Regions from separate parts of the Thioclava sp. NS-SX20 genome, predicted to be linked through region 1. Evidence: riboswitches for the same ligand, from Rfam matches in the RefSeq annotation. Region 1 holds a riboswitch; the other holds the start of a gene.

What was found. A riboswitch is a leader RNA that binds a small molecule or an ion and turns the genes downstream of it on or off. The one in region 1 is predicted to bind cobalamin.
Region 2: linked by a shared signal. The riboswitch ahead of AC2ISB_RS06000 (energy-coupling factor ABC transporter permease) and the one ahead of AC2ISB_RS16910 (ABC transporter substrate-binding protein) in region 1 are both predicted to bind cobalamin.

Annotation. Positions count from the first base shown of each region.
Region 1 covers NZ_JBXXRY010000003.1:278,995-284,606, forward strand. The annotation lists gene AC2ISB_RS16900 (ABC transporter ATP-binding protein) at 1-690, opposite strand, end outside; gene AC2ISB_RS16905 (FecCD family ABC transporter permease) at 690-1,697, opposite strand; gene AC2ISB_RS16910 (ABC transporter substrate-binding protein) at 1,718-2,746, opposite strand; cobalamin riboswitch at 2,848-3,045, opposite strand; gene AC2ISB_RS16915 (FUSC family protein) at 3,294-5,312, shown strand; gene AC2ISB_RS16920 (D-amino acid dehydrogenase) at 5,446-5,612, shown strand, end outside.
Region 2 covers NZ_CM170816.1:1,204,882-1,210,493, forward strand. The annotation lists gene cobF (precorrin-6A synthase (deacetylating)) at 985-1,749, opposite strand; gene AC2ISB_RS06000 (energy-coupling factor ABC transporter permease) at 1,868-2,533, opposite strand; cobalamin riboswitch at 2,588-2,806, opposite strand; gene cobA (uroporphyrinogen-III C-methyltransferase) at 2,883-3,617, opposite strand; gene AC2ISB_RS06010 (cobyrinic acid a,c-diamide synthase CobB) at 3,614-4,924, opposite strand; gene cobM (precorrin-4 C(11)-methyltransferase) at 4,921-5,612, opposite strand, start outside.

The DNA of each region.
Region 1 (5,612 bases):
GCAGCCGCGCAGATGGTCCAGCGTCAGGACCTCGGACGGGGGGCCGATCGCGCGCAGTCGACCGTGCTCCAGCAAGGCGACCCTATCGCAGCCGAACGCCTGATTGAGATCATGCAGCGCGATCACCCGCGTCACCGGCAATGCCCGCACCAAGCCCATAAGAGCCAGTTGATGGCGGATATCCAGATGGTTTGTCGGCTCGTCCAGAAGCAGTAACTCGGGGGTCTGCGCCAATGCCCGCGCGATATGCACCCGCTGCCTCTCGCCCCCCGACAGGCTATGCCAGAGACGGTCCTCCATGCCCTGCATATCCAGCGCCGCCAAGGCCTTGGCCACATGCGCGTCGTCCTGCGCGGTCCAGCCCCGCAAGGGCGACAGAAAGGGGATGCGTCCCAATTCGACCGCTTCGCGCACCCGCAGACGGTCAGTGGTTTCGGCCTGCTGTTCGACAAAGGCGATCCTCTGCGCCCGCGCCCGTGCCGAGATCCTGTGCAATGGCACTCCGCCAAAACGGATCTCGCCCGAGGCGGGTTTGCCCAAGCCCGCCATAAGCCGCATCAGGGTGGATTTCCCCGACCCGTTCGGGCCGATCAGACCCAGACATTCCCCCGGCTCCAGTTGCAGGGTGATCGCGTGCAGCAGCGGCGTGCGATGCGCCTTGGCGCAAACATTCTCGAGATGCAGGACCATCAGCGCGCGCCCCGCATCAGGATTAGGGCAAAGGCCGGTGCCCCGACCAGCGCTGTCACCACACCGATGGGCAGCACCTGCCCCGGAACGATGATGCGGGCCAGAATATCCGCCGCCACCAGAAACACCGCCCCCGCCAGCGCCGAGGCCGGCACAAGGCGCTGGTGGCGGGTGCCGACCAGAAAGCGCATCGCATGCGGAACCACCAGACCGACAAAGCCGATCGCCCCTACTTTGGCCACCAGAACCCCCACCATCACCGCTGTGACCGTGATCAGCAAGCCGCGTGTCCTGCGGATATCCACCCCCAACGAGGCCGCGCTCTCGGCACCGAAGGTAAAGGCATCCAGTGCACGCCGGTACCAAAGGCACAGCCCGACGCCCAGACAGGTCACAAAGACCGCCGGGGCCACGTCCTCCCAGCGCACGCCCGACAGATTGCCCATCAGCCAGAACATGATGCCGCGCGCCTGTTCGGCATTGGCAGAGCGGGCAATGATGAAGGCGGTGAGCGCGTTGAACATCTGGCTCCCCGCGATCCCCGCCAGAATGATGGCCGCCGCCCCCTGATTGCCGCGCCCGCCGCCCGGAATGGCATGGGCCAGCGCCACCACCGCCCCGAAGGCGGCCAGCGCCCCGACCAATGCCCCCGCAGACATCGACACGGCGCCCGCGCCGATACCCGCCACGCTGACAAGCACCGCACCGGTCGAAGCCCCTGCCGAAAGCCCCATCAGATAGGGATCGGCCAGAGGGTTCCGCAAAAGCGCCTGCAAGACCACCCCCGTCAAGGCCAGCCCCGCCCCGCAACTGGCGGCGACAATGGCGCGGGGCAGACGGTAGCTCCAGATGATACCGGCATCGATGCGGTCCAGCGGATAGCCCGCCTGCCACAGATGATTGGCCAGAACCTTATAGACGGTGGCCAGCGGTAGGCGGGTCTCGCCAATGGCCGCCCCTGTCAGCACAGTGCCCGCAAGGACCAGCGCGATGCCCCCCCAGACCATCCAAGGCGCGGCGGAGGCGCTCATTCGAAGGTCATATCCGAAAGCGCTTGCGACAGGCTGTCGAGCCCGTAGATGCTGCGCATGGTCGCGCTCATCGCATGGGCATCCATGACCACGATATGCCCCTCCCGCACGGCTTTCATCTGGCTTGCCACAGGGTCGGTCTTCAGAAAGTCCATCTTGGCCGCGACATCATCGGCGGGGAAGCGGCGCCGGTCCATTTTGGCGATCACGATCACATCCGGATCCGCTTTGGCAATGGTCTCCCAGCCGACGGTAGGCCATTCCTCGTCCGACTCGATCACATTACGGATGCCAAGTTTACCCATCATATAGCCCGGCGCACCAAGACGACCGGCCACATAGGGGTCCAGCTCCAGATCCGCCGAGGAGAACCAGAAAACGGCCGACAGACCTTCAGGCAGGTCCAGCGCCTGCGCGCGCGCCACGGCTTGGGCCTCTGTCGCCTGCAACGCCGATACCAATGTCCGGCCTGCGGGCTGCACGTTGAAAATCTCGGCAAGCTGGGTGATCCCTTTATAGACCTGCTCGGGGGCAAAGGCCCCGACCCGCGTGCCGTCGCCACCGGTCGAATTGTCCTTGGTGTCGCAATCGGCGGGCATGATATAGGTGTTGACCCCGACATCGTCGAACATCTCGCGCGTGCCGACAATACCGCTCGGCCCGACATGCCATTCATATTGCACCGCAACAAGATCCGGCTTCTGCGCCAGAACACTCTCGAAACTGGGATCGTTATCGGCCAGACGCGGGATCGTCGCATTGACATCGGCAAATTGCGGCAGCACCGGATTGAACCACACCGAGGTGCCCTTGACCTTTCCTGCCAGCCCCAGCGAATAGAGGATCTCGGTCGCCGACTGTCCGATCGTCACCGCGCGTTCCGGTGCCGCCTCGATCGTGAGGCGTTTGCCGCAATTTTCCAGCACCAGCGGATACTGCGTAGCCCCCGTCTGTGCTGGCGTTTGCGCCCAAAGCGGCGTGCTGCCCAAAAGCAGTGCCAGACCGGCCGGTAAAATCAATCTCATATGCCCAATTCCTTCAGAAGGACCGGAAAGCACCATATGGGATGACGGATCCGCCGCCCCGCAGGGCGAAGGGAGACAACCCACCGACACACCCCGTCCGGTTTGAAAATCCGATGTCGGCAGGTCTCCTGACTGGCGCCTCATCGCCAGACCGCCCTTCCCAAAGCAGTCAATGCCTGCCTCAGTGGATTCCGGTCCGGCTCTTCGCCTACAGTTGCGGGGGCAGTTCCGGTTCCCGTGGTCCCACGGGGCGGATTCCCTATTATATCCTCTCGGATACCGACGCGATGTGTTTGTCATCCCCGCGCCCCGAGGTCAAGCGGCCAAAGCCCCCAACTGCGCAATGCCGCTCTCTGCACGCCAAATGCCGAAAGGAGCCGCCCGCAAGGGGCGCTTGCGCGCAATCCGCCCCGAACCGCCAGCTGTTGCACCAAGGCCAGCCCGACCCTCCCAGTCCCTGCGCGACAGTTTTGCCCATTTAATTCCCCGCGCTTGCAGCCTAAAATGGCAGCAAGACTGCCTAAAGCCTAAAGGGAGCATTCCGCGCATGGCCTCGCCGCTTTTTACCGGACCGGAGAATGGCAGGCCGCCGTCTCCCGCCGCCCATCGTTCGCTGATCTACCGTATGGCGCGGCGGCTCGAGGGATATTCCATCGGCATGGTGCCGGAATTCATTGGTGTCGCCGAAGGGTTGCGCGCCTCGCTGGCCTTTGCGGTGATGGTGCTGACCGCCGCCGCCAGCGGCGAGCCGAAGCTGCTTTGGGCGGCATTCGCAGCGTTCTGGGTCTGCCTCTGCGATCCGGGCGGGCGCGACCGGACCCGCATCCGCGCAATGGGCGCCTTCGTGACCGCCGGAACCCTTGCCGCCTTTCTCGGTGCGGCCAGCGCGGGGCTTGGCCCGCTTTATGCCAGCCTGACGCTGATCCCGCTGATCTTCCTGCCGGCATTGGGCGGCATCTTCGGACCAAGCGGGGCCCAATCGGGCACGCTCATCTGTGTGGTGGGCGGGGTCGCCGTCGGGTTTCCCAATGATCCGGTCGCCTCGCTCCATCTGGCGGGGGCGTTCCTCGTGGGCGGGATCTGGGCGCTGGTGTTCAGTTTCTGGATCTGGAAACTGCGTTCGCAGGGGCCGGCACGGCGCGCGATCGCTTCGGTCTTCACCCGTCTGGCCGAGATGAACAGCGCCATGGCCGCACGTCTGGGCCGCGAAGAGATCCTCGGGGCGGCAGAACCCGAATACCGTCGCGCGCTGCGGGCCGCCATCGAACGCGCGCGCGGCACGATCCTTGGTCTGGGCAATGGCCATACCCAGTTCATGGCAGAACTGGGCAGCGCCGACCGGATCTTTGCGTCCATGATTGCCCTTGACCATATGCTCAGCGATCCGTTGAGCCCCGAGGAAGAAGCCCCCCTTCGCGAACAGTTGGCCCGTATCGGCGCCCTGCTCAGCGAGGCGCAGATGCAATCCATGACCCGCCATCCCCATCCCGAGCGGCTGGTCTGGGAAGCCGAAGATCTTGCCCGCGCTGCCGACCGCGCCGGTGCGCGCAGTCAGGCCGTGGTGCGCAATCTGGCCGAAGCCTTCCTGCGTTTTGCCGAACATCTGCGCGGCGAGAGCCTGTCGGGCAGCGCGCCGCAGCAGGACGGCACGCCGCGCCCAAGCTGGCGGCAGATCCCCGATGCGACCTTGCGCCATGCCCTGCGTCTGACGGTGGCAGTGGTGGTGACCTATCTGGTCTGTGTGGCGCTGGAGATGAAGTATTTCTACTGGGCCACGATGGCCACCATTGTGGTGCTACAGCCCGCGCTCTCGACCACATGGCCGCGCATGCTGGAACGGGTGCTCGGCTCGATTACGGGGGGGCTTTTTGCCGCTGGCCTGTTGGCCCTGTCGCCGGGGCAACTGCCCCTTCTGGCCGTCATTATCCCGACATCCGCAATCACCATCGCGTTCAAACGGGTCAATTATACAATCTTCACCATCGGGGTCAGCGCGCTCTTCGTGCTGGTGACCGAGCTGGTCATGCCCAATCACGGCATTGCCCTCTCGCGGGCGCTGGACAATATTCTGGGGTCGGTCATCGCCTTTGTCGTTGGGGCGACCCTCTGGCCCGGACGCGCCGAGCCGCATTTCCGCGATATTCTGGCGCAGGCCGTGCAGGCGAATATGGATTATGCCGCCGCCGCCGTGGGCAGCACGAGCCTGCCCGAGCCGGTCGATGCGCTGCGTCGTCAGGCCGGACTGGAAAGCACCAATGCCGAGACCATCCGCCAGCGCAAGCTGATGGAAGGGCGGCGCGGTGCCGACCAGTTGAACGCGGCGGGCGATGTTCTGGGGGCATTGCGGGTGCTGGCGGGGGCGGTGACCACCCATGCGCTGATCTCGCCCGAAGCCGATCCCGAGAAAGAGCATCTGCTCCGGCAGACCGCGCAGTCTTTCGCCGATGCCATCCGCCATGCGGGCGATGCCTCCCTGCCCGCTTTGCCCGCGCAGACCTCGCCCACGGACCTGCGCAAGGCGCTTGAGTTGCTGCAAAACCGGCTTGACCTCTATCTGAAAGCCTGAGCGGCGCCTTTTTGCTAGGCAAACGTCCGACCCTCTCCCTGCAAATCCGGCGATCACGCCGGATTTCTCTCGCCATCGGCCCGCCGGAGGCGAAGATACGCCCGAGAAACCGTGGATATCTGGGGCAAGGACGATGAAAATTCTGGTGATCGGGGCAGGTGTGATCGGCACGACCAGCGCATGGGCGCTGCAAGAGCAAGGCCATGATGTCTGCCTGATCGAGCGCCAAAGCACCGCCGCCGAGGGCACATCCCACGCCAATGCGGGGATGATCACCCCCGGCTATACCGCGCCCTGGCC
Region 2 (5,612 bases), on a different replicon from region 1:
GAATATCATAACGACAGGATCAGTCGTGGTGGAACGCGTCCACATAGGCACCAAGGCGAAGCTGCCGAATGCCTACCCTGCACACTCACGTCAGGTCAGTAGGTTTCGTAAGCAGCACCGTCATCATACCCGTTACTGCCGACAATCGCATCAGCAGTTGCGATAACGTCCGTCAGGCACTTCGACATGAGATAGGAGACGATGTGCTTTCGACGAGAGCGGACACCCCGCTGCCATCCGTCGTACACCCGCTCGTGAAACTGTCACCGACAGACATCACCTTGCACCGACAGGCCACCAGTAGCGTACGGTCTTTGCGAGGGTGAATTTCACGGGGGGGCTTCTTAAGGGGGATTGGGGCAATTCGGGGAAGCGCACAAACCGCCGTCGAGGAACTCGGAAGCCGGACGGGCTCAAAGCGGATGTTCGCCCTCGGCGGTCAGAGCGCAAAGGATGGCGGGACCTGCACTAGCAGAAGGCGGGGGATCGGCCCTGTTATGGTTAGAAAAAGAAATCCAATATGTTTTGATCAGTATATTGGGTCTATTTATCCCCTTAGCACAAATATGTGTAATTGTCTTATGATATCTCCGCATATCGCCTGCGCGCAAATGCGGATTGTGCGTTAGGCAGATCAATTTATAAAACGGCCTAGCTTACGAAAGTAGGCTGAAAGCGTAACGAGTTTCCTTTTAATCCGGATACTGTTCGAAAATCCGGTTGCTTGGCTTCGGGATCGGCTCCTCTCGTTCCAGAAGTGGATGCCCTTTCGATGACGCGGCCAAGCACAGTAGCGTGTTTTACGAGTGCAGGTTCTCAGGGTTCGTACCGTTGGGCCAGTCGGCCTGCGGTATCGACCTTTTCCTGATCCTTCCGATATGCGTCCCTCAGATATGCGGTGTCGAGCGCGGTTCGAGCGTGGCCCATGCCAGGCAGGGACCACGCGCCAATCGCCCGGGGGCGATAGTTTCCCGCCTTCCTGCCTCAGGCGCTGTGCCGTGTTTTGCGCATCAGATAGATATCCATGATCCAGCCGTGGGTTCTGCGGGCCTCGGCGCGGGCCTTCATGATCTGCGGTGCCATGCGCGAGAGCGGGCCGCTCAGGCGGATTTCTTCTTTCATACCGGCATAGGCGGACCACCAGATCTCGAGACCTTCCGGGTCGAGAGCCTCGAAGGCTCCGCCCTGATCCAGCATTACGACAACTGTCCCGATGCCTTCGGGCCAGCCCTCCTGGCGCAGCTTGCGCCCGGTGGTGATGGCCACGGCCGCACCGATTTCGTTCAGCGGGATCGCGTGGCCCGCAGTCATCGCCTGTATCGCGGTGATCCCGGGCACAACGCTCAGCTCGAGCGGGGTAGCGCGCGCCACCCTTTCGGCAATGCGCAGGGTGCTGTCGTAAAGCGACGGATCGCCCCAGACCAGAAACCCCGCGCGCCCGCCTTTTGGCAAGGCCGCGTGCAATTCGCGCTCCCAGATACGGGCAATGTCGTCATGCCAGTCATCGACCCTGCGACGGTAATCGGGTTGGGCGGGGTCGCGCACCGGCAACCGGAATTCGCGCAGCTGTGGCCCCTGCGTGCCGGTGACCCTGGCACAGATCGCGCGGCGCGCTTCGGCCAGATCGTCTTTCCCGGGGCCCTTGAGCGGGATCAGGATCACATCGCAGGCCCTGATCGCGTCAATGGCCTGCAAGGTCAGATGGTCAGGATTACCGGCCCCGATCCCGATCAGCGACAGATGGAACATCCTACTCCCCCGAAAGATGAAAAGCGCGCCCCTTGCGGAACGCGCCTTGTCTTTAACAGGTTGGAACGGGGCTCACCAGTTCTTCGCCCCGTTTCTTCTGCGAAACCGTCGCGCGGCCTCAGGCGGTATAGACCCGCGAAAGCACGAAACGGTTGCGCCCGATCGCCTTGGCACCGGCCAGAACGGCCAGATCGATCAGCGGCTCCAGCAGGATCACCGACATATAGGCAATGCCGAAGGTCGCCACATTTGCCAAAGACGCCGCCGAGACGCCCTCGCCATAAAGGACCCAGAACGCGACCCAGGCGACAACGCCCCCCTGATAGGCGGTCGAAAGTGCCAGTGCCTGACGATAGGTGATATCGGCATAGGCCGTGTGAGGCGCGATGAGACGTTTGGCCAGTGCCGAAAGCGCAAAAAGCGGGACCAGCAGCGTGGTGACGTTCATGAAATATTGCGGCAGATCGAAGGGGGCAAAGAACAGCCCCTGCAGCAGCAGCCCCATTGCCAGACCGATGGCCGCCGGCACAAGGCCCAAAGTCAAAAACAGCGTCGAGCCCAGAATCAGGTGGACTTCGGACACGCCGACCGCGTGATGCGGAAAGACTTCGAAAAACACGAAAACGGCAGCGGTGGCCGCAACGGCGCGTGCCAGCGTGACCGGCAGATCGCCAAGATGGAGGGTTTTGATCGCCTCGCGGGTGACATAGGTGGCCGCGCCTGCGGCGGTGGCATAGCTCAGAAACAGTTTGGCGCCCGTAACGACGCCCGGTTCGATATGCATAGCGGTATCTCCCTGCCGTCGACCCCGACGGCGTGATTGATGGAACAGACAGGGCTTGCGCCCCGACGCACGGCAGGTCTCCTGACTTGCGGTTCATCGCCATCGCGCCGCCTTCCCCCGATTTCGGACCGGAGTGGCTGTCAGGCGCGGACTCGCCGCTTACAGTTGCGGGGGCAGTTCCGGATTTGGCGCCTGATGGCTACACCGCACCGGATTCCCTTTTCATCCGGCAACACCTCTTGGCTGCCGGAAACCGTCTCTCCGGTTTTGAATAAGCAAAGGGCTCAGGTCAATAAGACCTAAGCCCCGAGCGGAAATTTTTTCTCTATAGCTGTCTCGGATTCGCGTCTCAGGCGGGGGCAAGCGCCCCGTAAAAGATCAATGCCGGTTTTTGCGACACGGCTCCGGCGGATAGTTCCGCCGTTATCTTGGCCGCCAGCGCGCGCATCGTGCCGCGCCAGATCACCTCGTCGGGATGGGAAATCGATTCGGCCATCAGCGCCGGAGTGTCCAGATCCAGCCCCGCCTCGGCCAGCCGCTCGGACAGCGCAACAAAGGTCCGGCGTGCCATATAGACCGCCGTAACGGCCTGCGGATCGGCCAGCGCGGCCATATTCATCTCGTCGGGCAGAGCCCCCGTGACATCATGGCCGGTGACAAATTGCAGCCGCCGCGCCGTCAACCGCCGTGTCAGCGGGATTTGCGCCGCCGCTGCCGCCGAAGAGGCCGCCGTCACCCCGGGAACGATCTCGAAGGCGATCCCCGCCGCACGGCAGGCGGCCAGTTCTTCTTCCAGCCGCCCGAAAATACCGCAATCGCCGGATTTCAGCCGCACCACCTTGCCGCCGCTGCGGGCATGGTCGACCAGAAGGCGGCTGACATGGTCCTGTTTCGGCGAGGGGCGCCCTGCCCGCTTGCCAACGCCGATCAGGTCACAATCGGGGCGTGCAAGATCAAGGATCGGTCCGGCAGAGAGATCATCGAACAGGATGGCGTCGGCCTGCCGGATACGGTCGGCGGCGCGCAGGGTCAAAAGCTCCGGATCCCCCGGACCCGACGAGACGAAACTGACGAAACCGCTCATGCGACCTCCGAAATCAGGTGAAAGAATGTCCCGCTGACATAGCCCCTGCGCGAGCCGGTTTCCACCACCGATGCACCCGCCGCATCCACCACCTCGGCCAAAGGCAGATCGGGTTGCGCGAGGATGGTCGAGAAATGGAACTCGTGCCCGCGCAGCTTCTGGCCTGCCGCCAGACCGGGGATGGGCGCGGCCAAGGTGGCCAGCCGGTAGCCCAGATGCATCTTGCGCGCCGCATAGGATGTCTCGAGCCCCAGCAATCCTGCCATCTGGTGGCGGTGCCCGTCCTTATCGACAAGCCCTTGCCCCAACACCATATAGCCGCCGCATTCGCCATGCACGGGGCGGGTTCCGGCCAAAGCCGTCAGACCCGCCAGAAAACGCCCGTTCGCAGCCAGACGCCCTGCATGCAATTCGGGATAGCCACCGGGCAGCCAGACGCAATCGGCGCTTGGGTCGGGGGCCTCATCCGCCAGCGGCGAGAAGGGCATGATCTCGGCCCCTGCGGCGCGCCATCCTGTTACAAGATGCGGATAGAGAAAGGAAAATGCCTGATCCTGCGCAAGCGCGATGCGTTGTCCGGGCGGGGGAACGGGGCGTCCGGCCCCTGCGGGACATTGCGTCGGTGCGGCCAGTTCACGGATCTGCGCCAGATCCAGATGGGCGGTCACCAGATCAGCCATCGCGTCAATCTGTGTCTCAAGCTCGGGGCGCTCGCTGGCCTGAACCAGCCCCAGATGGCGCGAGGGCATTTCAAGCCCCCTGACCCGCGGCAGGCAGCCCAGACAGGGCACAGCCGCTGCGGCCAGACCCTCGCGCACCATCGCCTCGTGACGCGGGCTGGCCACGCGGTTGACCACCACGCCCGCCACCCGCACATCGGCGCGCAGCCGTGCAAAGCCCAAGGCCACCGCGCCGACCGATTGTGCCTGACCGGATGCATCGATCACCAGCACCACGGGCCAGCCTGTCAGCGCCGACAGATCCGCCGCCGTCCCGCGCGCCGTAGCCCCGATCGCGGTGACCCCGTCAAACAACCCCATCGCGCCTTCCGCGATCACCAGATCGGCCCCCTGCGCAGTGGCGATGATCTGCCCCATCAGCCCCGCCGGCATCGCCCAGCTGTCAAGATTGGCCGAGGCCATGCCCGCGGCCGCATGATGAAAGCCCGGATCGATGTAATCCGGCCCCGCCTTGAACGGGCGGACCACCACGCCCGCCCGCCGGAAGGCGCGGAGCAAGCCCAATGTCAGCGTGGTTTTGCCAGTGCCCGATCCGGTGGCCGAGACGATCAGCCCGTCGGGGATCATTCCTGCCCCTCCGGAAAGCGCGGCGCGGTGCCCACGGGGCGGTAGCGGCGGTCGTAATCGCCCGCGTAAAGGCAGCTCTCGGCAAAGCCTTCCTGCGCAAGGCTCCGCCCCACCAGAATAAGTGCCGTGCGCCCGCGCAACCCGTCGCTGGCGGCAATCACCTCGCCCAGATGCGAGCGCAGGATCTGCTGGTCGGGCCAGCTTGCGCGCCAGACCACGGCCACCGGACAATCCGCCCCGTAAAACGGGGTCAGCCGCGCGACGACCTCGTCAAGCACATGCACCGACAGATGGATCGCCAAGGTCGCGCCGCTGCGTGCAAAGGTCTCCAGCGTCTCGTTTTCCGGCATGGGCGAGGCGCGGCCCGAGGTGCGCGTCAGCACCAGCGATTGCGCGACACCGGGCAGGGTCAGTTCGGTTTCAAGTGCCGCCGCCGCCGCCGCAAAGCTGGGCACGCCGGGGCAGATCTCGTAGGGGATGGCTTCGGCACGCAGACGGCGCAGCTGTTCGCCCATCGCCGACCAGATCGACAGGTCCCCCGAATGAAGCCGCGCCACATCCTGCCCGGCCTGATGCGCCTTACGGAGTTCGGCGATGATCTCGTCCAGTGACAGCGGAGCGGTATTGATGATCCGCGCGCCGCTCGGGCAATGCGCAAGCAGCGCCTCGGGCACCAGCGATCCGGCAT